DNA from 2 places in the Nonomuraea sp. JJY05 genome. Region 1 is predicted to be linked to the other one. Evidence: riboswitches for the same ligand, from Rfam matches in the RefSeq annotation. Region 1 holds a riboswitch; the other holds the start of a gene.
The links. A riboswitch is a leader RNA that binds a small molecule or an ion and turns the genes downstream of it on or off. The one in region 1 is predicted to bind cobalamin.
Positions count from the first base shown of each region.

Region 2: another riboswitch for cobalamin. It lies ahead of ACFKCF_RS04990 (ribonucleoside-diphosphate reductase subunit alpha); the one in region 1 lies ahead of cobN (cobaltochelatase subunit CobN).

Region 1 is NZ_JBIEIS010000011.1:142,563-156,973, reverse strand. It holds gene ACFKCF_RS19330 (CbtA family protein) at 1-710, shown strand, start outside; gene ACFKCF_RS19325 (histidine phosphatase family protein) at 656-1,270, shown strand; gene ACFKCF_RS19320 (magnesium chelatase subunit D family protein) at 1,267-3,384, shown strand; gene cobO (cob(I)yrinic acid a,c-diamide adenosyltransferase) at 3,387-3,989, shown strand; gene ACFKCF_RS19310 (cobyrinate a,c-diamide synthase) at 3,983-5,311, shown strand; gene cobN (cobaltochelatase subunit CobN) at 5,266-8,853, opposite strand; cobalamin riboswitch at 8,907-9,032, opposite strand; gene ACFKCF_RS19300 (precorrin-3B synthase) at 9,103-10,485, shown strand; gene ACFKCF_RS19295 (precorrin-8X methylmutase) at 10,482-11,102, shown strand; gene cobJ (precorrin-3B C(17)-methyltransferase) at 11,108-12,598, shown strand; gene ACFKCF_RS19285 (cobalt-precorrin-6A reductase) at 12,589-13,386, opposite strand; gene cobM (precorrin-4 C(11)-methyltransferase) at 13,371-14,126, opposite strand; gene cbiE (precorrin-6y C5,15-methyltransferase (decarboxylating) subunit CbiE) at 14,123-14,411, opposite strand, start outside.
Region 2 is NZ_JBIEIS010000003.1:188,150-202,560, reverse strand. It holds gene ACFKCF_RS05055 (hypothetical protein) at 413-547, opposite strand; gene ACFKCF_RS05050 (FadR/GntR family transcriptional regulator) at 557-1,276, opposite strand; partial or broken gene ACFKCF_RS05045 (hypothetical protein) at 1,454-1,960, shown strand; gene ACFKCF_RS05040 (carbohydrate ABC transporter permease) at 2,031-2,378, shown strand; gene ACFKCF_RS05035 (carbohydrate ABC transporter permease) at 2,375-3,232, shown strand; gene ACFKCF_RS05030 (cellulase-like family protein) at 3,246-4,484, shown strand; gene ACFKCF_RS05025 (SDR family NAD(P)-dependent oxidoreductase) at 4,481-5,233, shown strand; gene dgoD (galactonate dehydratase) at 5,247-6,392, shown strand; partial or broken gene ACFKCF_RS05015 (carbohydrate binding domain-containing protein) at 6,394-6,633, shown strand; tRNA gene ACFKCF_RS05010 (tRNA-Leu) at 6,774-6,861, opposite strand; tRNA gene ACFKCF_RS05005 (tRNA-Pro) at 7,090-7,165, opposite strand; gene ACFKCF_RS05000 (mechanosensitive ion channel family protein) at 7,334-8,389, opposite strand; gene ACFKCF_RS04995 (ribonucleotide-diphosphate reductase subunit beta) at 8,407-9,402, opposite strand; gene ACFKCF_RS04990 (ribonucleoside-diphosphate reductase subunit alpha) at 9,413-11,581, opposite strand; cobalamin riboswitch at 11,706-11,903, opposite strand; gene ACFKCF_RS04985 (Bug family tripartite tricarboxylate transporter substrate binding protein) at 11,908-12,855, opposite strand; gene ACFKCF_RS04980 (SAM-dependent methyltransferase) at 12,932-13,717, opposite strand; gene glmS (glutamine--fructose-6-phosphate transaminase (isomerizing)) at 13,776-14,411, opposite strand, start outside.

The DNA of each region.
Region 1 (14,411 bases):
GGGGCCTGCTTCTGGGCCTGCTGGCCGGACTGATCGCGGGCGGCTTCGCCTTCGCCTTCGGGGAACCGGGGGTGGACAGCGCCATCGCGCTGGAGGAGGGCCACGCCGCCCAGGAAGCGCCCGGCCATGACCACGGCGAGGAGGCACTCGTCAGCAGGCCGGGACAGAAGGCCGGGCTCTTCCTGGCCACGGGCCTGTACGGGCTGGCCGTGGGAGGGATCTTCGCCCTCGTGTACGCGGGCCTGCGCGGACGGGTCGGCCCCCGGTCGGACGGCGGGCTGGCCCTCGCCGCCGCCGGGACGGCGTTCGTGGCGGTGATCCTTGTGCCGTTCGTGAAATATCCGGCCAACCCGCCTGCCGTGGGGGATCCGGAGACGATCAACAGCCGCACCCTCCTCTACGTGGTCACGATCCTCGTCGGGCTGGCCGCGACGGCGATCGCGGTGGCCACCGCGCGCCGGGTCACCGCCGGGCCGTGGGCGCGGTGGGGTGCGGCGGTGGCGGCGTTCCTGGTTCCGGTGGTCGCGGCGTGGGCCCTGCTGCCGACCGTGGACGAGGTGCCCGAAGGTTTCCCCGCCACGCTGTTGTGGCAGTTCAGGCTGGCGTCGCTGGGGACGCAGCTCGTCTTCTGGGCGGCCTTCGGCGTGCTGTTCGGGTGGGTCGCCGACCGCGCGGCCCGCCGTACGGCGATCGCCGCCTCACCGGGCTGAGCGGGGTGCTGTTCGTACGGCACGCGAGCACACCGGGGATGCGGGCCGCCTGCTTCCCCGCGCCCGACGAGGACGCCGACGCGGCGAGCCTGGCCAGAGCCACCGCCTTGACCCGGACGGTGGCTGGGGCGGGGTGGGTGGCGCCCAGCGCTGCCGCTCGTCAGACCGGTGCCGCCCTCGGGCTGGAGGTGCGGGTGGTGCCGGCGCTGGCGGAGGTGGATTGCGGCCGGTGGCGTGGCCTGCCGTACGAGCGGGTCGCGCGGGAGGAGCCGGACGCGCTGGCGAGCTGGCTGGCCGGCCCGCACGCGGTCCCGCACGGCGGTGAGAGCCTGGTCGCGCACGCCCGGCGGGTCGCCGCCTGGCTCGAGTCGGTACGCGCCGAGCCCGGCGGAGTCGCCGTCTGCGACGCGGGCACCATCCGGGCGGCGCTCGGCCACGCGCTCGGGCTGGACCCGCTGAGCGCCGCCCGTTTCGATCTCGCGCCGCTGTCCGTCACCGAGCTGACCGTCACGCGCACCGGCTGGCGGGTCGCGCATGTCAACCGGAAGGTTCTGATTTGATCGTCACGTATCCGTTCAGCGCCGTCGTCGGGCTCGACGACCTGAAGCTGGCGCTGGTGCTCAACGCGGTCTCCCCGCGGGCGGGCGGCGTGCTCGTACGCGGCGAGAAGGGCACCGCCAAGTCGACCATCGTGCGCGCGCTGGCCGCCCAGCTGCCCGCCGTGAACGTGGTGCCCGGCTGCCGGTTCGCCTGCGACCCGGCCGCCCCCGACGCCGGATGCCCGGACGGGCCGCACGAACCCGGGAGCCAGGGGCTGGATCGCCCGGCCGCGCTGGTGGAGCTGCCGGTCGGCGCCTCGGAGGACCGGCTGGTCGGCTCGCTCGACGTGGAGCGGGCGCTGACGGAAGGGGTGAAGGCGTTCGAGCCCGGCCTGCTGGCCGCCGCCCACCGCGGCGTCCTCTACGTGGACGAGGTGAACCTCCTCCACGACCACCTCGTCGACCTGCTGCTCGACGCGGCGGCCCTGGGCACGTGCTACGTGGAACGCGAGTCGGTGTCGGTACGGCATGCCGCCAGGTTCCTGCTGGTCGGGACCATGAACCCGGAGGAGGGTGAGCTCCGGCCGCAGTTGCTGGACAGGTTCGGGCTGACCGTCGAGGTCAAGGCGTCCAGGAACCCGGAGGAACGCGCCGAGGTGGTGCGCAGGAGGCTCGCCTTCGACGCTGACCCGGGCGCGTTCGCGGGCCGGTGGGCGGCCGAGGAAGCGGCGCTGGCGAGCCGGATCGCCCGGGCCCGCGCCCGCGTGCCGGGCGTGCGGCTGCCCGACGCGCGGCTGCGGCAGATCGCGACCGTGTGCGCGGCGTTCGAGGTGGACGGCCTGCGGGCCGACCTGGTGACGGCGAGCACCGCCATCGCCCACGCCGCCTGGCAGGGCAGGGACGTGGTGACCACTGAGGACGTGCGCGCCGCGGCCCGGCTGTCGCTGCCGCACCGGCGGCGGCGCGATCCGTTCGACGCGCCCGGGCTGGACGAGGCCCTGCTGGACGAGCTGCTGGCGAGGACGTCGGGGGATGAGGAGGATCCGGACGATCCCGACGGCGGAGGTCCTGATATTTCCGGACCTGGCGGTCCGGACGGCTCGCCCCCGTCGACCGGAGACGGCACCCCGCCACCCGGCGGATCTGACGATGGCCGGCCCGAGGGCAGCGGTCCCCGAGGCGATCTCGAAGACGGCCCTGACGGCGACGGGTTCGGGGCGGATGGCGGGCGGTCGCGGGGACGTCCGTTTGACGGCGGGCACCCATCGTCGGCTGAGGACGCCGAGGGCACGGCGTCGTCGGTGACCGGCCAAGGCGCGTCGAAGGAACAGGGCGGGGACGTGGCCGGGGTGGCGGTGCCGTACCGGGTGCCGTTGCTGGAGGTGCCCGGCGTCGGCGAGGGCGCGGCGGGGCGGCGGTCGCGCTCGCGCAACCCGCAAGGCCGCGCCACCGGCTCGCGCCGCCCCGCCGGACGCGTGCGCGACCTGCACGTGACGGCGACCCTGCTGGCCGCGGCGCCCCACCAGCTGCGGCGCGGACGCCGCGGCCCCGGGTTGGTGCTGCGCGAGGACGACCTGCGCGAGGTGGTGCGGGAGGGCAGGGAGGGCAACCTCGTGCTGTTCGTGGTGGACGCGAGCGGCTCGATGGCGGCGCGCAGGCGGATGACCGCGGTCAAGACGGCGGTGCTCAGCCTGCTGCTCGACGCCTACCAGCGGCGCGACAAGGTCGGCCTGGTCACCTTCCGCGGCCGGGACGCGGCGGTCGCGCTGCCGCCGACCTCGTCGGTGGAGGCGGGCGCGGCGCGGTTGCGTTCGCTGCCGACCGGCGGGCGCACCCCGCTGGCGGCCGGGCTGGCGCGGGCCGCCGAGGTGCTGCGCGTGGAGCGGCTGCGCGACCCGGCGCGGCGGCCGCTGCTGGTGCTGGTGACGGACGGGCGCGCCACGGCGGGCGGCGACGTGGACCGGGCGGCGGCGCTGCTGGAGGGCACGGCGGCGGTGGTCGTGGACTGCGAGAGCGGCCCGGTGCGGCTGGGCCTCGCGGTCCGGCTGGCGGCCCGGTTGCGGGCCCGGCTCGTCCCCCTCGACTCCCTGGCCGATCTCGGGTCGGTCGTGCGTGACCACAGGAAGGCGGTCTGACCATGCCGCAGGGAAAGCCCGCCGTCGTGCCCGACGACGGCCTCACCACCCGGCAGCGCCGCAACCGGCCGCTGCTGATCGTGCACACCGGTCCCGGCAAGGGCAAGTCGACGGCGGCGTTCGGGATGGCGTTGCGGGCCTGGAACCAGGGGTGGCCGGTCGGGGTGTTCCAGTTCGTGAAGTCGGCCAAGTGGCGCATCGGCGAGGAACGGGCGTTGAAGGTGCTCGGGGAGACGGGCGAGGGCGGCTCGGTGACCTGGCACAAGATGGGCGAGGGCTGGTCGTGGATCCAGCGGCCGGGCTCCGAGGAGGACCACGCGGCCGACGCCCGTGAGGGCTGGGAGCAGATCAAGCGGGATCTGGCGGCCGAGACGTACCGGTTCTACGTGCTGGACGAGTTCACGTACCCGCTGAAGTGGGGCTGGCTGGAGCTGGACGACGTGGTGGCCGCGCTCGCCGGGCGGCCCGGAAACCAGCACGTGGTGATCACCGGCAGGGACGCGCCCGAGCGGCTGATCGAGGTGGCGGACCTGGTGACGGAGATGGGCAAGGTTCGCCACCCCATGGATGCAGGGCAGAAGGGACAGAAGGGTATCGAGTGGTAGTTCCCCGGCTCGTCATCGCCGCGCCGTCGTCGGGCAGCGGCAAGACGACGGTGGCCACGGGGCTGATGGCGGCGCTGCGGGCGCGGGGGCTGCGGGTCTCGCCGCACAAGGTGGGCCCGGACTACATCGACCCCGGCTATCACGCGCTGGCCACCGGGCGTCCCGGCCGCAACCTGGATCCGTGGCTGGTGGGTGAGGAGCGCGTGCGGCCGCTGTTCCTGCACGGGGCGGCGGGGTGCGACGTGGCGGTGGTCGAGGGCGTGATGGGGCTGTTCGACGGCAAGGGGGACACCGACTTCGCCTCGACGGCGCACGTGGCCCGGCTGCTGGACGCGCCGGTCGTGCTGGTGGTGGACGCGGCGCGGCAGAGCAGGTCGGTGGCGGCGGTGGTGCACGGGTTCGCCACGTTCGACCCCCGGGTGCGGGTGGGCGGGGTGGTGCTGAACCGGGTGGGCTCGGACCGCCACGAGCAGCTGTGCCGGTCCGCGCTGGCCGCGTCGGGGGTGCCGGTGCTGGGGGCGATCCGCCGCGACGACGCCGTCTCCACGCCGTCGCGGCATCTGGGGCTGGTGCCCGCCGCCGAACGCGAGGCCGAGGCGCTGGCCTCGGTGGACCGGCTGGCCGCGCTGGTGACCCGCTCGTGCGACCTCGACGCGCTGCTCCGGCTGGCGGCGTCGGCTCCGCGGCTGGACGCGGTCCCCTGGGAGCCCGCGCGGGGGGAGCGGAAGGACCGGCCGGTGGTGGCGGTGGCGGGCGGGCCGGCGTTCACGTTCGGCTACGCCGAGCACGTCGAGCTGCTGCGGGCGGCCGGGGCGGACGTCGCGGTGTTCGACCCGCTGGGGGACGAGCGGCTGCCGGACGGGACCGCGGCGCTCGTGATCGGCGGCGGCTTCCCCGAGGTGTACGCCGCCGAGCTGGCCGCCAACGAACCGCTGCGCGAGCAGGTCGCGGCCTTCCACGGCCCGATCGCCGCCGAGTGCGCCGGGCTGCTCTACCTGTGCGAGGAGCTGGACGGGCGGCGGATGTGCGGGCGGGTGCCGGGCCGGGCGCGCATGACGTCGAGGCTGACGCTCGGCTACCGGGACGCGGTCGCGCTCAGGCGTTCGCCGCTGACGGAGCCGGGCGAGCGCTTCCGGGGGCACGAGTTCCACCGCACCGCCGTCGAGTACGCGGGCGAGCCGCTGTTGCGGTGGGAGGGTGGCGCCGACGGGTTCGGCGATGCCCTGGTGACCGCGTCCTACCTGCACCTGCACTGGGCCGGGCAGCCGATGACGGCTCAGCGGCTGGTGTCGTCCTCCAGGTCGCCCTCGGTCTTGAGGTAGACCTCCTGCAGGCCGCGCAGGACCTCCGGGTCGGGGTGCTGCCACATGCCCCGCTCGGCGGCCTCCAGCAGGCGTTCGGCGATGCCGTGCAGGGCCCAGGGGTTGGACTGCGCCATGAACGCCTGGTTCTCCGGGTCGAGCACGTACGTCTCGGCGAGCTTGTCGTACATCCAGTCGGCGACCACCCCGGTCGTGGCGTCGTAGCCGAACAGGTAGTCGACCGTGGCGGCCAGCTCGAAGGCCCCCTTGTAGCCGTGGCGGCGCATCGCGGCCAGCCAGCGCGGGTTGACGACCCTGGCCCGGAAGACGCGCGCGGTCTCCTCCGACAGGGTACGGGTGCGCACCGCGTCGGGGCGGGTGCTGTCGCCGACGTACGCGGCCGGGGCCCGGCCGGTCAGCGCGCGGACGGTGGCGATCATCCCGCCGTGGTACTGGAAGTAGTCGTCGGAGTCGGCGATGTCGTGCTCGCGGGTGTCGACGTTCTTGGCGGCCACCGCGATCCTGCGGTAGGCGTCCTCCATCTGCGGGCGGGCCGCCACGCCGTCGAGGTCGCGGCCGTAGGCGAAGCCGCCCCACACCGCGTACACCTCGGCCAGGTCGGCGTCGTCGCGCCAGTTGCGGCTGTCGATCAGGGGCAGCAGCCCGGCCCCGTACGCGCCCGGCGCCGACCCGAAGACGCGCATGGTCGCCCGGCGCTCGTCGCCGCCGGTCGCGGCTACGTGGGCGCGCACGTAGTTGTCCTCGTACGGCTCCTCCAGCCCGGCGGCCAGCCGTACGGCGTCGTCGAGCATGGCCACCACGTGCGGGAACGCGTCGCGGAAGAAGCCGCTGATGCGCACCGTCACGTCGATCCTGGGCCGGCCCAGCTCGGCGAGCGGGATCGGCTCCAGGGACGTGACCCGGCGCGAGGCCTCGTCCCATTCGGGGCGGATGCCGAGCAGGGCCAGCACCTCGGCCACGTCGTCGCCCGCCGTCCGCATGGCGCTGGTGCCCCAGACCGACAGCCCCACCGAACGCGGCCACTCGCCGGTGTCGGCCCGGTAGCGCTCCAGCAGCGACTCGGCCATCGCCTGGCCGGTCTCCCACGCGAGCCGGCTCGGGACCGCGCGGGGATCGACGGAGTAGAAGTTGCGGCCGGTCGGCAGCACGTTGACCAGGCCGCGCAGCGGCGAGCCGCTCGGCCCGGCGGGAACGTAGCCGCCGTCCAGAGCGTGCAGGACGTGGTCGAGCTCGTCGGTGGTGCGGGCCAGGCGCGGCACCATCTCGGTGGCGGCGAAGGTCAGGACCCGCGTCACGAGGTCGCGCCGGTCGTCCGGCACCTCGCGCGCGACCTCCGCCACTGCGTCCGGCGCCCAGCCGCGTTCCTCCATGGCCTCCACCAGCGCCCGGGCGGCCGCCTCGGCCCGGTCCACGCTGCCGAGCCCCTCCGTGCCGTCCTCGGCCAGGCCGAGCGCCTCGCGCAGGCCCGGCAGCGTCTCGCGGCCCGACCACATCTGCCGGGCGCGCAGCATCGCCAGGACCAGGTCCACGCGCACCTTGCCGACCGGCGCCTGCCCGAGCACGTGCAGGCCGTCGCGGATCTGCGCGTCCTTGACCTCGCACAGCCAGCCGTCCACGTGCAGGATGAAGTCGTCGAACTCGCTGTCGTGCGGCCGGTCCGCCAGCCCCAGATCGTGGTCGAGCCGGGCGGCCTGGATGAGCGTCCAGATCTGCGCCCGGATGGTGGGCAGCTTGGCCGGGTCCATGGCCGCGATCGTGGCGTGCTCGTCCAGCAGCTGCTCCAGCCGGGCGATGTCGCCGTACGTCTCCGCCCGCGCCATCGGCGGCACCAGATGGTCCACCAGCACGGCGTGCGCCCGCCGCTTGGCCTGCGTGCCCTCGCCCGGGTCGTTCACCAGGAACGGGTAGACCAGCGGCAGGTCGCCGATGGCCGCGTCGGTGCCGCACGCGGCGGACATGCCGGCCGACTTGCCCGGCAGCCACTCCAGGTTGCCGTGCTTGCCCACGTGCACCATCGCGTGCGCGCCGAACTCTGCCGACAGCCAGCGGTAGGCGGCCAGGTAGTGGTGGCTGGGCGGCAGGTCGGGGTCGTGGTAGATGGCGATCGGGTTCTCGCCGAAGCCGCGCGGCGGCTGCACCATCACCACCAGGTTCCCGGCCCGCAGCGCCGCCAGCACGATGTCGCCCTCGTGCGTGAACAACTCACCCGGCGGCGGCCCCCAGTGCCGCTCCATCTCCGTCCGCAGCTCTTCGGGCAGGGTGCGGTACCAGCGCTCGTAGGACGCGGCGGAGATGCGTACGGGATTGCCCGCCAGGTGCTCCTCGGTCAGCCAGTCCTGGTCCTGGCCGCCGGCGGCGATCAGCGCGTGGATGAGCGCGTCGCCGTCCTGCTCGGCCACGCCCGGGAAGCCCTCGCCCAGGTCGTAGCCGGCCTCGGCGAGCCGGGCCAGCAGCCGGACCGTGCTGGCCGGGGTGTCCAGGCCGACCGCGTTGCCCACCCGGGAGTGCTTGGTCGGGTACGCCGACAGCATCACGACCAGGCGGCGCTCGGCTGGCGGGGTGTGCCGGAGGAGCCCGTGCCGTACCGCGATGCCCGCCACCCGGGCGGCCCGCTCGGGGTCGGCGACGTAGACGGTCAGCCCCTCGGGGTCGATCTCCTTGAACGAGAACGGCACCGTGATGATCCGCCCGTCGAACTCCGGGATGGCCACCTGCGAGGCGGCGTCCAGCGGCGACAGCCCGTCGTCGTTCTCCTCCCACGCCCGCCTGCCGGTGGTCAGGCAGAGCCCCTGCAGGATCGGCACGTCGAGCGCGGCCAGCGCGCCCACGTCCCACGCCTCGTCGTCGCCGCCCGCGCCCGCCGTCGCGGGGCGCGAGCCGCCCGCCGCCAGCACGGTCACCACCAGCGCGTCGGCGGCGCGCAGCGTGTCGAGCAGCTCGGGCTCGGCAGTGCGCAGCGAGGAGCAGAACACCGGCAGCGCCTGCCCGCCCGCGTCCTCGACGGCCGCGCAGAGCGTCTCCACGAACGCGGTGTTGCCCGCCAGGTGATGCGCCCGGTAGTAGAGCACGCCGATCACGGGCCCCTCCCCGGGCCGCGCGTCGCGCTCCAGCACCCCCCAGGAGGGCGTGGCCTCCGGCGGCGCGAACCCGCGCCCCGTCAGCAGCACCGTGTCCGACAGGAACGCGTGCAGCTCGGCCAGGTTCGGCGGCCCGCCGTGGGCCAGGTACGCGTGAGCCTCGGCGCAGACGCCGCCGCTGACCGTGGACAGCTCCATCAGCTCGGCGTCCGGCGCCTGCTCGCCGCCCAGCACCACCACCGGACGAGGGCCGGCCAGCAGCGCGTCCAGGCCCTCCTCCCAGGCGCGCCGCCCGCCGAGCAGGCGCACCACGACCACGTCGACGCCCTCCAGCAGGGCGGGCAGGTCCCCGGCCGCCAGCCGGGCCGGGTTGCCCCACCGGTAGGCGGCACCGCTCGCGCGAGCGCTCAGCAGGTCGGTGTCGGAGGTCGAGAGCAGCAGGACGGTACGGCTGTCGCCAGGCACGGCGCAATCCTCCCTCGGGGTCCTCGCCCCGGTCGCGGGTGTCGCGACGGCCGGAGTCTCCTGGCTCCCGGATCAGCGCTCACCCCGGCCTTCCCACCCGTCGCCGGGCAGTGGCCTGCGGTGGGGTTCGCTCCCCGGTCACAGTGGCGGGACCGCGCCGGATTCGCACCGGCTTCCTCCCTAGCCATCGCCTACAGGGAGCCTACGACAGGAGCGGCCTCCGCCAGAAGTGGCGTTACCATCCTGATCGTGTCCATAGCCGACTTTTCCGGACGTTTGCGTCCCGACGCGTGTCCGGGGGCGCTACAGGTGCACGAGGCCGCCGACGGCCCGCTGGCCCGGGTCCGCCTGCCCGGCGGCGCGATCTCCTCCGGCCGGCTGCGCGAGCTGGCCGCCTGCGCGGCCGACCTCGGCTCGGGCCTGATCGAGCTGACCTCCCGGGCGAACGTCCAGGTGCGCGGCCTGCGCTCACCCGCCGCCTTCGCCGAGCGGATCGCCGCCGCCGGCCTGCTGCCGTCGCAGGCGCACGAGCGCGTACGCAACATCGTGGCCTCGCCGCTCGGCGGTCGCACCGGCCCCGGCCTGCTGGACCCGCAGCCCCTGGTGGAGGCGCTGGACCGGGCGCTGTGCTCGCGGCCCCGCCTGGCGGAGCTGCCGGGGCGGTTCCTGTTCGCGGTGGACGAGGGCAGCGGCGACATGCTCGCGCTGGAGGCCGACGTCACGTTCTTCGACGGGCGGCTGCTGCTGGCGGGGGTGGACGCCGGGTTCGCCGTGGCGGCGGACGTCGCTGCCGAGCGCATGATCGCCGCCGCCGAGGCGTTCCTCGACGAACGGCCGGGAGGGGAGCGGGGCGCGTGGCGGATCGCGGAGCTGGACCACGGCCCGGCCCGCATCGCCACCCGCCTCCGCACCTCCGCCACCCCCGACCGCGCCGGCACCCCTCTCGACGTCACCGCCACCCCCGACCGCGCCGGCACCCCTCTCGACGTCACCGGCGCCACCGATCGCGCCCCCGGCACCTCCCTCCACGGCTCCGGCACCCCCGACCGCGCCACCGCCACCCCGCCGCCGCGGCCGACGGCGTCGCGTGCCGGGCGGGTCGAGCAGCGGGACGGGCGGGTGGCGCTGGAGGTCGTGGTGCCGCTCGGACGGCTGTCCGCCGCCCAGGCACGCGCCATCGCTGAAGCGGCCGAGGTGCCCGAAGCCGCCGGTCCGGAGGGCATCACCGGCGCGGCCGGTCCGGAGGGCGCGGCCGGTCCGGAGGGCGCGGCCGGTCCGAAGAGCGCGGCCGGCGAAGACGTGTCCGTCCGGTTCACGCCGTGGCGGACCGTCGTGCTCCTCGACCTGCCGCCCGCCGCCGCCGGCCGGGCGGCGCGAACGCTGGAGGCGGCCGGGCTGGTGACGGATCCGGCGTCGCCGTGGGCCGGCGTGAGTGCCTGCACCGGCCGTCCGGGCTGCGCCAAGTCCCTGGCCGACGTCCAGGAGGACGCGCGGCGCTGGGTGGCGACCCTGGACGGCCCTCCGGCGGCGCCCGTGCATTGGGCCGGTTGCGAGCGGCGCTGCGGGCTGCCGCGCGGCCGGGTCGTCCAGATGGTCGCCACCGGCGACGGATACCAGGAAAGGCATCAGTGAGCGACTACATCCGCGACGGGGCCGAGATCTACCGGCGCTCGTTCGCGACCATCCGTGCCGAGACCGACCTCACCGGGCTGCCGCCCGAGGTCGCGCAGGTGGCGGTGCGGATGATCCACGCCTGCGGCATGACCGACCTCGTGGCCGACCTCGGCTGGTCGCCCGCCGTGGTCGTCCGGGCCCGCGAGGCGCTGCGCCGGGGCGCGCCCGTGCTGTGCGACGCGCAGATGGTCGCCTCCGGCGTGACCAGGCGGCGGCTGCCCGCGGACAACGCCGTGGTGTGCACGCTGGGCGACCCCGGCGTTCCGGAGCTGGCCGAACGGCTCGGCACCACGCGCAGCGCCGCCGCCCTGGAGCTGTGGCGCGACCGCCTCGACGGCGCGGTGGTGGCGATCGGCAACGCCCCGACCGCGCTGTTCCGGCTGCTCGAACTGGTCGCCGAGGGCGCCGGCAGGCCCGCCGCCGTGCTCGGCATCCCGGTGGGGTTCATCGGCGCGGCCGAGTCCAAGCGGGCGCTGGCGGACAGCGACCTGGAACATCTGGTGGTGCACGGCCGTCGCGGCGGCAGTGCGATGACGGCGGCGGCGGTCAACGCCATCGCGAACGAGACGGAGTGATGGCGATGACGGGACGGCTGTACGGGGTCGGGCTCGGCCCGGGGGATCCCGAGCTGGTCACGGTCAAGACGGCCCGGCTGATCGGCGAGGCCGACGTGATCGCCTACCACGCCGCCAGGCACGGCCGCAGCATCGCCCGCTCGATCGCGCTGCCGTACATGAAGGAAGGGCAGATCGAGGAGCTGCTGCTCTACCCGCTGACCACGGAGACCACCGACCACCCCGGCGGCTACCAGGGCGCGCTCGACGACTTCTACGCCGACTGCGCCGAGCGGCTGGCCGCCCACCTGGACGCGGGCCGGACCGTGGTCGTGCTGTCCGAGGGCGATCCGCTGTTCTACGGCTCGTACATGCACATGCACAAGCGGCTCGCCCACCGCTACCCGACCGAGGTGGTGCCCGGCGTCACCTCCGTCAGCGCCGCCTCGGCCGTGCTGGGCCGGCCGCTGGTCGAGCGGGACGAGGTGCTGACCGTGCTGCCCGGCACGCTGCCCGCCGAGGTGCTGGCGGACAAGCTGCGCGGCACCGACTCGGCGGCGGTGCTCAAGCTGGGCCGGACGTTCGAGAAGGTCCGCGACGCGCTGGCGGAGGCCGGACGGCTGGACGACGCCTGGTACGTCGAGCGCGCCACCATGGGAGCCGAACGCGTCGCGCCGCTCAAGGACGTGGACGCCGACGGCGTGCCGTACTTCTCCCTGGCCCTGCTCGCCAGCCCCGCCGAGCGGACCTTCGTCCCCGAACGGCCCGCGGCCGGGAGCCGGGCCGAGCCCGGGGGCGAGGTGGTCGTGGTGGGCCTCGGGCCCGCCGGGCGGCCGTGGCTCACGCCCGAGGCGCAGGAGGCGTTGGCGGCGGCGACCGACCTCGTCGGGTACGGCCCGTACGTGGACCGGGTCGCCCCGAACCCGCGCCAGCGCCGCCACCGCACCGACAACCGGTTCGAGGCCGAGCGCGCCCGGCACGCGCTGGAGCTGGCCCGCGAAGGCGCGCGGGTGGCCGTGGTGTCCTCCGGCGATCCGGGCGTGTTCGCCATGGCCGGCGCCGTGCTGGAGATCGCGGCGGACTTCCCGGACGTACCGGTGCGGATCGTCCCCGGGCTGACCGCGGCCCAGGCCGTGGCCAGCCGGGTCGGCGCGCCCCTGGGCCACGACTACTGCGTGCTGTCGCTGTCGGACCTGCTCAAGCCGTGGGAGGTGGTGGCCGACCGGCTGAGCGCCGCCGCGAAGGCGGACCTGGTGCTGGCGATCTACAACCCGGCCTCGCGCAGCCGTACGTGGCAGGTCGCCGCCGCCCGTGACCTGCTGCTGGAGCACCGCGACGCCGCCACCCCGGTGGTGATCGGCCGCAACGTCGGCGGCGAGCGGGAGAGCGTCACCGTCACCACGCTCGGCGAGCTCGATCCCGCACAGGTGGACATGCGCTGCCTGCTGATCGTCGGCTCCTCGACGACCCGGGTCACCGAGCGCGGCGTGGTCTACACGCCGCGCCGCTACCCCTGAGCCCAGGCGGCCGCCTCAGCGGCGCTCTCCACCAGCCGGACGCCGGCGGGCAGCGGCGGCCGGTCCACCATGATCACCGGCAGGCCGAGCTCGCGGGCCGCGACCAGCTTGGCGGTGGTCATCGGCCCGCCGCTGTCCTTGGTGACCAGCACGTCCAGCCGATGATCGCGGATGAGGGCACGTTCGCCCTCGACCGTGTACGGGCCGCGGTCCAGCAGGACGCGCACGTTGTCCGGGACCGGCGGCTCGGGCGGCTCGACGGACCTGGCCAGCAGCCACACCCCGGGCAGGCCGGTGAAGACCGGCAGGCTCCGGCGGCCGGTGGTCAGGAACACCCGCACCGTGCCGCCGCCGCCCGGCCGTGCGGAGGCTTCGGACGGTCGTGTCGCGTCCTCGGACGGTCGTGCGGCGACCTCGGCAAGTCGTGCGGCGGCCTCGTGCAGGGAGGGCACGCGCCGCCAGGCGTCGCCCGGCCCCTCCCGCCAGCCCGGACGGCGCAGGACCAGCAGCGGCACCCCCGTCCTCGCCGCCGCCTCGGCCGCCGAGGCCGTCATCCGCGCGGCGAACGGGTGCGTGGCGTCCACCAGGGCGTCGATCCGCTCGGCCGCCAGCCAGGCGGCCAGCCCGTCCGGCCCGCCGAACCCGCCCTCGCGCACCTCCCCGACCGGCAACCGCGGGTTGCTCACCCGCCCGGCCAGCGACGACACCACGTGAACGCCACGGCCGGCCAGATCGGCGGCCAGCGCCCGCGCCTCGGCCGTGCCGCCCAGGATCAGGACCCGTCGCACGGCCGTGCCCGCTCCGAGCTGTAGAGGTGGCTGTCGGGGAACTGCGTGGCCGACAGCACCCGGCCGACGACGATCACCGCCGTACGCCGGATCCCGGCCTCGTGGACCCGCCCGGCGATGTCCGCCAGCGTGCCGCGCAGGATCACCTCGTCGGGCCTGCTGGCCCGCGCCACCACCGCCACCGGGCAGTCCGGCCCGTAGGAGGGCAGCAGCTCCGCCACGACCGCGTCGATCCGCTGCACGGCCAGGTGCAGCACGATCGTGGCGCCGCTCGCGCCCAGGGTCTTCAGGTCCTCCCCTTCGGGCATCGGCGTGGCCCGCGCCGAGGTGCGGGTCAGGATGACGGTCTGGCCGACGCCGGGCACGGTCAGCTCCCTGCCCAGCGAGGCCGCCGCCGCCGCGAACGCCGGCACCCCGGGGACCACCTCGTACGGCACGCCGAGCTCGTCCAGCCTGCGCATCTGCTCGGCCACCGCGCTGAACACCGACGGGTCGCCGGAGTGCAGCCGCGCCACGTCCAGGCCCGCGCGGTGGGCGGTGAGCAGCTCGACCACGATCTCGTCGAGGGTCAGGTTCGCGGTGTCGACGAGCCTCGTTCCCAGGGGGCAGGCGTCCAGGAGCTCGCGGGGCACGAGCGAGCCCGCGTACAGGCAGACCGGCGACGACTGCAGCCGCCGCAGGCCGCGCAGCGTGATCAGGTCGGCGGCGCCGGGGCCCGCCCCGATGAAGTACACGGTCACGGCACGTCCTTCCTGGTGACCGACCACACGGTCACCGGCATCGCGGCCCGCCAGCCCGTGAAGGAGCCGACGGGCGAGGCCCGTTGCACGGACATACGCACCAGGTCGCCGCCCAGCCGGGCGTACCACCGGGCGATGACGGACTCCGACTCCAGGGTGACGGCGTTGGCCACCAGCCTGCCGCCGGGCCGCAGCGCCGCCCAGCAGCTCTCCAGCAGCCCGGGCACGGTCGCGCCGCCGCCGACGAACACCGCGTCCGGCGCCGGCAGGCCCGCCAGCGCGGCG
Region 2 (14,411 bases), on a different contig from region 1:
GCCGTCCTTGCCGCCGCTCAGAGCACTCATCCCGAGCGGTTCGCCAGCGGCGGCACTCCCACCCCGCCTGACCTGCCCGGTCCGGCATGGATCAACAAGCCCAAGAACGCCGTCGTCCAGACCCTGACAGGGTCTGGGCGTGTTGCAAGTGCTGTGACCCGCAAACGATCGCCGGGTTGACCGAACCCGGGACGATTCAGCCCCGCATGTGTCGTTCCACCCCGGCGCCGCCCTCTCTGACAGGGAGGGCGGCGCCTGACATTCAGTGTGCTCGGAACGAGCCAGGCCAGGTCCCCCACTGCGAGCCTTCATCCCGTCACGACGAGGCCGGTCGCGCCGATCGCGCAGATGGTCGGCTTCGGCCTGGGCGGCGGCTTCCCACTCGGCCAGGCGCTCGAGCTACCGGACAGGATCAGCGCCCGGTGTCGCTCCTGAAGAACGTCGTGACGACGAAGGGCAGCAGGATCGTGCGGTGACTCGGTGCGTCGGCCGCATCGCGCAGCCACGTCGCGCGCTCCCGCCGCTGAGCGGGCCCCAGCTGCGGCACCGCCGTCGTTCAGTGTCCGGCCTGCTCTCTGTGCACCTTCTTGGCCAGGTCGACGTCCGCGATGGAGCGTTCGATGAGCGCTCGCATCGCGGTCTCGGCCGCCTTCGGCCGCTGCTTGCGCACGGCGAGCAGCACCTCGGCGTGCTTGTCGGTGGATTCGCTGGTGAGCGTCGTGTGCACGAACTGGTCGCGCAACCGCAGCCCCGCCTCGATCGCGGTGGCCATCTGCGCCATCAGTTCGTTGTGCGCGGCACGCAGCAGGGCGTGGTGAAAGGCCAGGTCGGCCTCTACGTGATCGACGGCAGGTCTGCCCACCGCCGTCCGCATGGCGGCCAGGGCGTCTTCCAGGTCGGCCAGGTCGCGATCGGTGCGGCGCAGCGCCGCCATGCGCGCCACAGCCGGCTCGACGGTCAGCCGTACCTCGCCCAGCTCGTCCAGGAAGGTCTCGTCCATTCGGTCGGCGAAGCGCCAGCGCAGCACGTCGGCGTCCAGGAGCGCCCAGTGCTCACGCGGCGCCACGAAGGTGCCTCGCCTTGGCCGGGCTCCCACCAGGCCCTTGGCGGCCAGCACGCGCAGCGCCTCGCGCACGGCGGTCCTGCTCACAGAGAAACGCTCCTGCAGCGCCACCACGTCGAGGTCATCGTCCGGCGCGATGTCGCCGTTGACGATGGCCGTGCCCAGACTGCTGACCACCCGGTCGTGCGCACCTGCTCTCCCGCTCTCTGTCATGGCGGAATCATGCCACGCCCGCACTCTCGGCCGCCCTCATAGATCGCATACATCACCTCTAAAGCATACTAGTGTAAAAAGTAATCGTATTTATTGTTGACTTTGGCGTGGGGGGCGGCATCCTGCTCGTCAAGTCCCGTATCCGGGCACAGCAAACCCCCAACGAAGGGGTCGACGATGAGCGACGTGACGCGGCGGACCTTCCTGCGTCGAACCGGTCTGATCGGCGGTGGCCTGCTCGCCGCACCGGTGCTCGGTGCCTGCGGCGGCGGGACCGGCGGCAGCCCGGCGGTCACGTCGGGCGCCGTGACGATCGACTTCTGGACGCACGACCCGGGCTACGTGAAGACCTTCACGGAGTCGGCCAAGCGGCTCAGTGATGCGCCGGACGGCGCCTTCGACTACACCCTGAAAACCACCAAGGCCGACAGCGAGGCCCTGGTCACCAAGATGGTCTCCCAGGGCGCGGCCGGTACCGGGACCCCCGACATGATCGGGATCGTGATCAGTGTCTTCCCGCGGGTCATGACCGGCGGGATCGGCAAGCAGCTCCTGCTCGGCCTGGACAGCGTCGTCGCCCCGGTCAAGGACGACCTGCTGCGCACCTCCCCGTACAGCATCGACGGCAAGCTGTACGCGCTGGAGTCCGACACCTGTCTCAGCGTCATGTACTACCGCGAGGACGAGTTCAAGAAGAACGACATCCCGGAAGACGTCGGCACCTGGAAGGAGCTGGCGGAGATCGGCGCCCGCCGTGATGCCGAACTGGTACAACGTCTACGGCCTGCAGACGAACGTGCCCGAGCAGACCGGCCGCGTGCACAGCTTCTTCAACGTCACCCTCCCCATGCTCAAGCCCGTCACCGCGTTCGTCGCCGTCACCGTCATGGTCGGCACCGCGCAGATCCTGAAGGAGCCCATGCTGCTGACCAAGGGCGGCCCAGGCGAGGCGACACTGTCGGTGGCGATGTTCATCTATCGGGAGGCCTTCACCCGCCAGCAGCTCGGCTACGGGGCCGCGGCCGGGGTCGTGATGTTCGTCCTCGTCTTCGTCATCGGGCGCGCCGCCAACGGGGTTTTCGGGGTGGGGAGGGAGAAATGAGCGCCTCGCACGCCAGGCGCGTCCCGGCAGGACCGGCCGCCCGTCGGCCCCGGCTGGTGTACGTCCTGCTGATCGCTCTCGTGGTGATGTTCGTGCTGCCGCTGCTGTGGGCGCTCAGCTCGTCGTTCAAACATCGCGGCGACATCTTCACCTACCCGCCACTGCCGCTGCCGTCGCCGTTCACGCTGGAGAACTACACCCGCCTGCTGGAGACGCAGCCGTTCTGGGGCTGGTTCGCGACCAGCACCATCGTGGCCGTGGTGTCCACCGCGGTGTCGGTGTTCGTGTGCGCGCCGGCCGGGTTCGCCTTCGCCAAATACCGCTTCCGCGGCAAGCGGCTGCTGTTCGACGTGATGTTCAGCTCCATGGCCGTGCCGTTCGCGGTGATCGTCGTGCCGCTGTTCATCATGCTCGTCAAGGCCGGCGTCACCAACGTCTACTTCAGCCTGATCGTGCCGTGGGTGGCTCCCGCGTTCGGGATCTTCATGATGCGCCAGTACGCCGAGCAGGCCGTGCCCGACTCGGTGCTGGAGGCCGCCCGCATCGACGGCGCCTCGGAGTTCGGACTGTTCACCCGCGTGGTGCTGCCACTGCTGCGTCCCGCACTGGGCGCGCTGGCCGTGTGGAGCGTCCTCAACAGCTACAACAGCTTCTTCTGGCCGCTCATCGTGGTCTCCGACCCCGCCCAGTACACGCTGCCGCTGGGCATCCAGTCGCTGTACGCCGCCGAGGCCCGCCAGGTAGACCTGGTGCTGGCCGGCAGCGTGCTCGCCGCCATCCCCAGCCTGATCATGTTCATCCTCCTGCGCGAGCAACTGCTCGACGGCCTGACCGCGGGCGCCGTCAAATCCTGAGGGAGCCGACCTCTTGTCCACGTTGACCATCACGCTCTGGGACTTCACCTGGTACACCAGGACCGGCCCCGCAGAGCCGTTCGAGGACCTGGACCGTGCCTTCGCCGAGGCGGTGGCGCGCGGGTACAACACCGTGCGGATCTGCGCGATGCCGTACCTGCTGTTCGGGTCCGGGCTGGACACCTCCGCGCTGACCTTCGCCCCCTTCGGTCGCGGTTACGGCCTGGGCACGCGCTGGTACGACGTCCGCGAGAGCGCCACGCTGGACGGCCGCGCGCACCTGCTGGCGCTGTTCCAGGCCGCCCGGCGGCACGGCTGCCAGGTGATCGTCTCCTCCTGGGAGTACCAGCAGAGCTCCAGCTTCCTGGCCGACCCCGCCTGGTACGAGGCGCTGCGCGCGGTGCCGGCCGAGCGGCGCGCGAACGCGCTGGCCGAGGCGCTCGCCGACCTGGTGGACTTCGTGGCCGGGCACGGTCTGGCCGAGCAGATCGCGTTCGTCGAGCTGCACAACGAGATCCAGTCCACCTGGCTCACCGAAGCGCTCGCGCCCGGCGAGCCGAAGGTGCTCGGCCTGCGGCCGTACCTGGAGAAGGCTGTCGACGCGTTCAAGGCCCGCCACCCTGACACGCCCGTGACGGTGAACTACGCCCGGGTGCCGCACGCCGAGATGCGCGGCATCCCGGCCAACATCGACGTCGCCGTCTTCCACCCCTACGTCTACGGGGTCCTGGACGAGCTCATCGACACCTTCGCGCTGCGCGACACCACGGTGCCGTTCCCGCAGGAGCGCGCCCGGCGCGAGCTGCTGCGCCCGGACGCCCCCGAGCTGCGGGACTGGCATCCGGAGCAGGAGTGGCGCAGCGCGGCCACGGTGCTGCCGGCCCGCGAGGTGTACCTCCACGACTGGTGCGACCCGGCCCGGTTCGACCGCTGGCTGTACGACCGGCACGCCGGGTACCGCCACGGCATGGCCGAGAGACTGCGCATCTGGATCGAGGTGGCCGCCGACTGGGCCGCCGCCCGCGATCTGCCCCTGGTGTTCGGCGAGGGCTGGGTCGGCTACACCCCGCTGCACGGCACCTTCGAGGAAGGGCCGGTAGGAGCCGGAATCTGCCTGGACGCCGTCCAGCATGCCCGGCGGGCCGGCGCATGGGGCACCGTCGTCTGCTCGAACGCGGCCCCGCACCATCCGATGTGGGCCGACGTCGACCTGCAGGTCACCGCCAACGCGCTGTTCGCGGGACAGCGATGAACGGCCGGTTCGCGGGCAGGACGGCTCTGGTGACCGGCGCCGCCTCGGGCATCGGCGCGGCCACCGCCCGCCGCCTGGCCTCGGAGGGGGCGCGGGTGCTGCTGGCCGACATCGCCGACGAGCAGGGCCGTGACGTGGCCACCGCGATCGGCGACGGGGCCGCCTTCGTCCACCTGGACGTCTCCTCCACCCGCGACTGGGCCACCGTCCTGGAGGAGGTGCGTGACCGGTTCGGCCGCCTGGACGTGCTGCACGCCAACGGGCCGGGCCGGGTCGTGCCCGCCCGGCCGGTGCACGAGATGCCGGAGGCGGACTGGGACCTGCAGATCGACGTCTCGCTCAAGGCCGCCTACCTGGCGGCGCGCACGTTCTGCCCGCTGCTGGCCGAGACCTCCGGCGCCCTGGTCATCACCTCCTCGGTGCACGCGCAGACCGGCATCCCCGGCTGCGCGCCGTACGCCGCCGCCAAAGGCGGCCTGCAGTCGCTGACCCGGCAGCTCGCCGTCGAATACGCGCCTCAGGTGCGCGTCAACGCGATCGTCCCCGGCCCGATCATGAGCCCCGCCTGGGACGGCATCGACGAGCACGGCCGGGCCGCCACCATCGCCGAAACCCCGGCAGGCCGCTTCGGCACCCCCGACGAGGTGGCCGCGGCCGTCGCCTTCCTCGCCGCGCCCGAGGCCGCCTTCATCACCGGCGCCTGCCTCAACGTCGACGGCGGCTGGAGCATCTCCACCACCTCCTCCTAGAACGGACCCCCCCATGAAGATCGTCTCCATGGACACCTTCCTCGTCCCGCCCCGCTGGCTGTTCCTGCGCATCCGCACCGACGAGGGCGTCACCGGCTGGGGCGAGCCGGTCGTCGAAGGCCGGGCCGAGACCGTCCGCGCCGCCGTCGCCGAGTTGAGCGACTACCTGATCGGCGAGGACCCGCTGCGCATCGAGGACCACTGGCAGGTCCTCACCAAGGGCGGCTTCTACCGGGGCGGCCCGGTGCTGTCCAGCGCGGTCGCCGGCATCGACCAGGCGCTGTGGGACATCGCCGGCAAAGCCGCCGGCCTGCCCGTGCACCAGCTGCTCGGCGGTCCGGTGCGGGAGAAGGTCCGCATGTACGCGTGGATCGGCGGCGACCGGCCCGCCGAGGTGGCCGAGCTGGCGGCGGCCCAGATCGAGGCCGGGTTCACCGCCGTCAAGATGAACGGCTCCGCCGAGCTGACCGCCATCGACACCCCGGCCCGCACCATGGAGGTCGTCCGGCGCGTCGCCGCCGTGCGCGAGGCCATCGGCGAGCATCACGACCTGGTGGTGGACCTGCACGGCCGCGCCTCCACCGCGATGGCCCGGCGGCTGCTGCCGCTGCTGGAGCCGTACCTGCCGCTGTTCGTGGAGGAGGCGGTGCTGCCCGAGCACTCGCGTAACCTGGCCGCGCTCGCCGCGAGCACCTCGATCCCGCTCGCGACCGGTGAGCGCCTGTTCTCGCGGTGGGACTTTCGCGATGTCATCGGGCACGGCATCGCGGTGGCCCAGCCGGATGTGAGCCACGCCGGCGGAATTTCGGAGGTCCGCCGGATCGCCGCGATGGCCGAGACCTACGACGTCACCATGGCCCCGCACTGCCCGCTCGGCCCCATCTCGCTGGCCGCCAGCCTGCAATTGGCCTTCGCCATCCCCAACTTCCTCATCCAGGAACAGAGCGTCGGCATCCACTACAACGAGGGCAACGACGTTCTGGACCATCTCGTCGATCCGGCCCCGCTGACCTTCCCCGGCGGGTACGCCACCCGCGCCACCCGCCCCGGGCTCGGCATCGAGATCAACGAGGCCGAGGTGGAGCGGATGGCGCGGCAGGGGCACCGCTGGCGCAGCCCGCTGTGGCGGCACACCGACGGCTCCTTCGCCGAGTGGTGACCTGTCATCTGTTCCCTCCGCCTCCGCCACCGCCTCGCCCCCTGGACAGGCCCGCGACCTGGCCAATCCCGGCTTCGAGAACCCCCGGCTCGACAGGTGGAAGGTGACCGGGCACTCGGCCCGCGTCTCCGCCCCCGGACGTACCGGGAACCAGTCCCTCACGGTCACCGGCACCGCTACCGTGGAGCAGACGATCAGGGTGCCCGACGGCACCTACACCGTCTCGGCCTGGGCCCAGAGCTCCGGCGGCCAGAAGTCGGCCTACCTTGCCCGGGCTCCAGGCCTACGCCGACAACTGATCGCCGGCTCGCCGGCGGAGCGATCACTGTGCGTTCCCGGTTCCCGGCGCCCCTCAGCGGACGACACGAACTCCTGGCTGCGTGCGCTCGGGGGGAGTCGAACCCCCACGCTCCTTGCGGAGCACTGGATCCTGGGTCCAGCGCGTCTACCGAAATTTCGCCACAAGCGCCTTGACCGGACTACGACGGCCGTTCTTCTTCCCCCGCGTCTCCGTTCAGCATGCGGCAGTCAGCGCACAGGATCCGCAGGTTCTCCAGCTCGTTGTTCATCGCCCCCCAGGTTGGGCCCCGGGCTTGGCTGGCGTGGGCCGGCCCGGGGCGGGGGCCGGGTCCGGCCGGGGGGCGCCAATCCCGCCGGTCAGGCCGTGGCCCGCGACCCTCTTCTTTCAGGGCCGCTGTCCGAGTGGCAGGATTCGAACCTGCGGTGCTCCTGCTCCCAAGGCAGGCGGGCTGACCAAACTGCCCCACACTCGGTCGTCAACAAATAAGCCGCCCCGGTGTACTCCGAGACGGCTTTCCGATAATCGGCTGGTTATCCGGAAAGCCCTGGCCACAGTCGGGGGTAGCTCACTTCGCTGCCTTTCTTTCGTGCGGCTGGACAATGTCCACGGTAAAGGAGTGATCGACGACCGTGCCACATATTTATTTCTGCGCGCGCGATTCCGGGGTCTCCACGCGGAAGTGGGGCAGGGACTCGGGGTAGTTGTCGCGGACGTAGTTGACCAGGAACTCGCGTACGTCGCACTTGAGGTCCCACGAGGACGGCGAGTCCGCAGCGCTCATCAGGGCGCGCAGTTCCACCAGCCCGTTCGGCAGCACGTCGGTGACCTGGAGCGTCCAGTCCTTCTGGTCCCACAGCGGGTTGCCCTGCAGGAACTCGTACAGCGCCTCCCGAAGTTTGGGCACCGGCACCGACCAGTCCACGCGCAGGAACACGACGGCGAGGACGCGGCTGCCGTGCCGGGTCCAGTTCTCGAACGGGTTCTGGGTGAAGTACGAGACCGGCAGGACCAGGCGGCGCTCGTCCCACAGGCGCAGGACGACGTACGTGAGCGTCAGCTCCTCGATCCTGCCCCATTCCTTCTCCACGACGACCACGTCGTCGAGCCGGAGCGCGTCGCTGAAGGCCAGCTGCAGGCCGGCGAGGGTGTTGCCGATGGTGGGCTGGGCGGCGATGCCGACGATGGCGCCGGCGATGCCCGCCGAGGCCAGGATGCCCGCGCCGAGCGCGCGGACCTGTGGGAACGAGAAGAGCATCGCGCCGATCGCGATCACGATGATGACCGCGGCGGCGATGCGGCGGACCAGCCCGATCTGCGTCATGAGCCGCCGCGCCCGGCGGTTGCGCTCCCCTTCGACCCGCACCAGCCGCTCGAGCACCACGTCCGTCAGCGCGTACGTGGCCTGCACGATCAGCCAGGTGACGGCGCCGATGGTGACGAGGCCGAGCACCCGGTTCACGGTCGCCGCGACGGCCGTCGCGTCCGCGCTCGAGCCGAACATGCCCGGCGTGAACACCAGGTTGAAGGCCACCACGGCCGCGACCGTGAACGCGGCCCACGTGCAGTGCTCCACCAGGTGCCGGGCGAGCGACCATTTGCGTCCGACCCTGTTCAGCACCCTCCGTACCACCTCAACCAGGAGGATCGAGCCGATCACCGAGATCACGAGAATCGGCCAGCCTGCTGGAGACTGCACGCCTATGCCCCCAATGTCTAGAAAGTCTCGTCAAAGGTCACATTGCCCTCAACCGCCACTTGATACGCAGAAACCCGCCGTTCGAAGAAATTGGCCAGCTCCTGCACGTCCTGCAACTCCATGAACGCGAAGGGGTTCGCCGAGCCGTACCTCGTGGGCAGGCCCAGCCTGGCCAGCCGCTGGTCGGCGACGTATTCCAGGTATTGGCGCATCTGTGCGACCCCCATGCCGGGCATGCCGTCCCCGCAGAGGTCGTCGGCGAAGGCCAGCTCGGCGGCCACGGCCTCCTCCACCATGAGGGTAACCTGTTTGCCCAGCTCCTCGTCGAAAAGGTCGGGCTCCTCGGCCCGCACGGTGTCCACCACGCTGAAGGCGAACTCCATGTGCATGGACTCGTCGCGGAAGACCCAGTTCGTCCCGGTGGCCAGGCCGCCGAGCAGGCCCCGGGAGCGGAACCAGTAGACGTACGCGAAGGCCCCGTAGAAGAACAGGCCCTCGATGCAGGCGGCGAAGCAGATGAGGTTGAGCAGGAAGCTCCGCCGGTCGTCCCGCGTCTCCAGGCGCTGCAGCGCGTTGATCGAGTCGATCCACTTGAAGCAGAATTCCGCCTTGTCGCGGATCGAGGGAATGTGGTCGACCGCGGCGAAGGCCTTCACCCTTTCGGCGGGGTCCGGCAGGTACGTGTCCAGCAGCGTCAGATAGAACTGGACGTGCACGGCCTCCTCGAACAGCTGCCTGCTGAGATAAAGGCGCGCCTCGGGGGCGTTGACGTGCTGGTAGAGGTTGAGCACGAGGTTGTTGGCCACGATGGAGTCGCCGGTGGCGAAGAACGCGACCAGCCGGTTGATCAGGTGCCGCTCCTGCGGCGTCATCTTGGCCAGATCGGCGAGGTCGGAGTGGAGGTCCACCTCCTCGACGGTCCACGTGTTGCGGATGGCCGCGCGGTAGCGTTCGTAGAAGTCGGGGTAGCGCATGGGCCGCAGGGTGAGGTCCATGCCGGGGTCGAGCAGCACAACAGTCTCCTTACTGGCAGGCTTCGCAGGTCTCGGGGTTCTCCAGGGAGCAGGCGATCGCCTCGGCGGCCGCCTCCGTGGGGGCCGCCTGGACGGTGGTCTGGGCGATGCGGGTGGCGGGCCGGGAGCGCAGGTAGTACGTGGTCTTCAGGCCCCGCTTCCAGGCGTAGGCGTACATCGACGAGAGCTTGCCGATGGTCGGGCTGGCCATGAAGAGGTTCAGGGACTGGGACTGGTCGATGTACGGCTGGCGCGCGGCGGCCAGGTCGATCAGCGCCTTCTGCGGCAGCTCCCAGGCCGTGCGGTAGAGCACCTTGAGGTCGTCGGGGATGCCGGGGACCGTCTGGACCGAGCCGTCGGCCCGCTTGATGTCGTCGCGCAGCTGCTGCGTCCACAGCCCGCGCGCCTGCAGGTCGGCCACCAGATACCGGTTGACCTGCAGGAACTCGCCCGAGAGCGTCTCGCGCTTGAAGACGTTAGACACCTGCGGCTCGATGCACTCGTAGCAGCCGGCGATGGAGGCGATCGTGGCGGTGGGCGCGATGGCGATCATGAGCGAGTTGCGCAGGCCGGTGCGGGCGACCTTGTCCCGCACGGCGTCCCAGCGATCCGTGCTCGTGACGTAGTGGTCCGGGTGCAGCACTCCCCCGGCCGCCCGCGTCTCGGCGTACGACGGGTGCCGGCCGCGCTCGGCCGCCAGGTCGGCCGAGGTGTCGTACGCGGCCAGCGCGATCTCCTCGGCGATCCGGGTGGACAGCTCCAGCGCCTCCGGCGAGTCGAACGGCAGCCGCAGCGTGAAGAACACGTCGGCCAGGCCCATGACGCCGAGCCCGATGGGCCGCCAGCGCTTGTTGGCCGCCGCGGCCTCGGGAGTCGGGTAGAAGCCCAGGTCGATGGTCCGGTCCAGGAAGCGCACGGCCGTGCGCACGGTGGCGCGCAGCCGGTCCCAGTCCACGCCGCCGTCGGCAAGGCAGGCGGCCAGGTTGACCGAGCCGAGGTTGCAGACCGCGGTCTCGGCGTCGCTGGTGACCTCGAGGATCTCGGTGCACAGGTTCGACAGGTGGATGACGTTCCCGGGGCGGCCGGTCTGGTTGGAGGTGCGGTTGGCGGCGTCCTTGAACGTCATCCAGCCGTTCCCGGTCTGGGCGAGCGTGCGCATCATCCGGCCGTACAGGGTCCTGGCCGGGATCTGCCGGACATGTCGCCCGGCGGCCTCGTACGCGCGGTACGCCTGCGTGAACGCGTCACCGTACAGGTCGGTGAGGTCGGGCACCTCCTTCGGGTCGAACAGCGACCAGACCTCGTCCGCCTCCACCCGGCGCATGAACTCGTCGGGCACCCAGTTCGCCAGGTTCAGGTTGTGGGTGCGGCGGGCGTCCTCGCCGGTGTTGTCGCGCAGCTCCAGGAACTCCTCGATGTCGGCGTGCCAGGTCTCCAGGTAGACGCAGGCCGCGCCCTTGCGCCGCCCGCCCTGGTTGACCGCCGCGACGGACGAGTCGAGCGTGCGCAGCCACGGGACGATGCCGTTGGAGTGGCCGTTCGTGCCCCGGATCAGGGAGCCACGCGAGCGCACCCGGGTCCAGGAGATGCCGATGCCTCCGGCGTACTTCGACAGCCGCGCCACCTGCCCGTACCGGTCGTAGATCGCCTCCAGCTCGTCGCGCGGCGAGTCGAGCAGGAAGCACGACGACAGCTGCGGGCGGCGCGCGCCCGAGTTGAACAGCGTGGGCGAGCTGGGCAGGTACGACAGCGTGGACATGAGCGCGTAGAGCTCGGCGGCCTCCGCCACCGACTCCGACAGCCCGCAGGCCACGCGCAGGAAGAAGTGCTGCGGGCGCTCCAGCACCGCCCGCGTCTCGGGGTGGCGCAGCAGGTAGCGGTCGTAGACGGTGCGCAACCCGAAATACTCGAACCGATCGTCCGCCTCCGCGGAGACCAGCGCGTCCAGCTCGGCGGCGTGCGCGGCGACGAACTCCACCAGCCCGTCCTGGATCAGCCCGGCCGCGTGGGTGGCGGCGATGGACTCGGAGAACGTCCGCACCCCGTGCGCGGCGGCCTCGTCGGCGATCTCCTCGGCCAGGAGGCGGGCGGCGACCCGGGAGTTGGCCGGGTCGGCGATGACCCGGGCGGCGGCCTCCTCGATGGCCAGACGGCGGTCGACCTCGATGATCTGCGTCACGTGCTCTCTCCTCGCGAGCTCGTCCCCCGTGAGGGCGCGCGAGAGCACGGCGGCACGGATCATCCCCCGGCCGTTTCGCTCCCCGGCCCTCCCGCGAGGCCATGGTCACTTCGTGCCGGGCGGGCGGCCCGGGCACACCGCTGGCAGGTCTTCGGGCTCGCGGGCGCACGCAGATCGCTCCTACTGGCCGTCGCTTCCCAGATCACTCCAGTGCACCTGACGGCGGTCGTTCCCGCTCACCGCTGCGGGGCAGCCCCGGAATCACACCGGGTTCCCTTTTGCTCCGCCTCCGGAGAGGCGAACCAGCGACGAGCAGGATCCTACATCTAGTGGCCGTTCCCGCAACTACCCCAGCATGTTGTGGCCTTGGTGGTGTCGAGCAGACCGAGATCCCGCAGGACGGCGCGGGTGCGCTCGACCTCGGAGCCCAGCCACTGCTCGAAGTCGGCGCCGCTGAGCGGGATCGAGATCCAGCCGGCGGACCGGCAGGCCTCCTCCCAGCCGGCCGAGCCGGTCACGTCCTCGCACATGCGGATGGCCGATTCGCGGCTCTCGTCCGGCATGTGTTCGGGTCCGAAGGCCGCCGCCCAGTCCGCGAAGTCGACCCGTACGCCGGACTCCAGCAGCGTCGGCACGTCGAGGCCGGGCACCCGCCTGGCCGAGGACACCGCGAGCGCCTTGGCCCGGCCGGCCTTGATGCTCGCGCGCCAGTCGGCCAGCGGGCCCGTGGCCGCCGCGGCCTTGCCCGACAGCAGCGCGGTGACCGCCTCCTGGCTGCTCGGGTAGTCGGTGTAGTCGAGCTGGCGGGTGTCGGCCCCGAGCCCTCTGGCGATCAGGCCGAACAGCAGGTGGTCGGGCTCGCCCTGGGGTCCGCCCGCCAGCTGCGTCTGGCCGGGACGGGCGAGCAGGTGCGCGCCGAAACCCTCGAAGTCCCGGAACGGTGACCGGGCGGGCACGACCACGACCTCGACCTCGCCGCTGAGCCTGGACAGGGGGGTCGCGGTGTCGAGGAGGGTCTGGCCGTTGTTGAGCTCGGCGGCCGCCAGCGCCGGCAGGCCGGTCACCATGATCCTGGTGCCCCCGGTGGTCTCGTATCCGGCCGCCCGGGCCGCGCCGGTGAGCGCCTGCCCGACGCGCGCCCAGCGACGCCCCTGCGGGTTGATCGAGAACCGGGTGCGCAGGCCCGCCGCGCTCCCGGCGAAGCGCTCCGTCCCGCAGCCGGCCGCGCACGCGGCCAGGCCCAGCCCCCATGCGAAGAACCGCCGACGGCGCATGTGCCTCTCCCCCGAGCTTAGCGAGCCACCGCTTACTCTAGGTTATCGACACAATGCGCAGAGATACACATACTTCTCATAATGGCTTCTTGCCGACCCCCGCCATCAGGGACGACGGCAGCGACCAGTCCCCCACCAGCTTGGGCCGATCGGGACGCCAGTCGACGGCCTGCACCAGCCCCGGCGGCTCCAGCGGGAAGTCGCCGAAGAAGGCGCGGATCTCGGCGGGCGTGCGGTCGGTGCCGCCGCCCGGCTCGTCCGAGGAGGCGCCCCGGTAGCGCCGCCCGCCCTCCAGGCGGCCCATCGAGGTGGCGTGGGTGATCACCAGGTAGCTGCCCGGCGCCAGCCGCTCGCGCAGGGCGGCCACGGCCTGCTGCGGGCGCGCCGAATCCGGCAGGAAGTGCAGGATCGACACGAGCAGCACGCCGACCGGCCGGCGCAGGTCCAGGAAGCCGCCCGCCCGCGCCAGCACCGTGTCGGGGTCCAGGAGGTCCGCCTCGACGAGGGCGGCCCTGCCCGGACGTCCGGGCCCTGAATGACTGAGCAGGGCCGTGGAGTGTGCGGCGACGACCGGATCGTGGTCGACGTAGACGACCCGGGCCTCGGGCGCGACCTCGTGGGCGCTGCCCTGGGTCGGCAGCCCGCTGCCCAGGTCGAGGAACTGCCGCACCCCGGCGGCGGCCACGTAGCGTACGGCACGCTGCAGGAAGGCCCGGTTTGCGCGGGCCAGCGGGACCGCCTCCGGGATCAGCTCGGCGAGCTGCTCGATGGCCTGGCGGTCGACCGCGAAGTTGTCCTTCCCGCCGAGCATGTAATCGTACATGCGTGCGAGATTGGGCCTCTCAGCGTCGAACTGCCGCACGTATCGAATTTATGTCGTCCGCAGCAAGATAACGAGGTTTGAGGCCAAATTAGCCTGTTTATTCAACCGTGACGCTCTTGGCGAGATTGCGCGGCTTGTCCACATCCCTGCCAAGGGCCACCGCGGCGTAGTACGCGAGCAGCTGCAGCGGGATCGTGAGCAGGATCGGGTCCAGCTCGATCTCGTTCCTGGGGATCACGATCACGTCGTCGGCCAGCTTGGCGTCGGGCTCGCGGTGGCCGACCATGAGCACCTGCCCGCCGCGGGCGCGGATCTCGCCCAGCGTGGTGAGGTTCTTGTCGAGCAGCTCGTCATCGGGGACGATGGCGACCGTGGGCATGTCGGGGCCGATCAGCGCGAGCGGCCCGTGCTTCAGCTCGCTGGCCGGGTACGCCTCGGCGTGCACGTACGAGATCTCCTTGAGCTTCTGCGCGCCCTCCCTGGCCACCGGGTAGCCGCGCACGCGCCCCACGAACATCATGCTCGGGTGCTTGGCGTACTTCTGCGCCAGCTCGGCGATCTTGTCGCTCTGGGTGAGGATCTCCTCGATCTGTCCCGGCAGTCTGCGCAGGCCCTCCACGATGCGCCGCCCGTCGGCGGGCGACAGGTCGCGCACCCGGCCCAGGTGCAGCGCGAGCAGCGCGAACGCCAGCGACGTCGAGGTGAACGCCTTGGTCGAGGCCACCGAGACCTC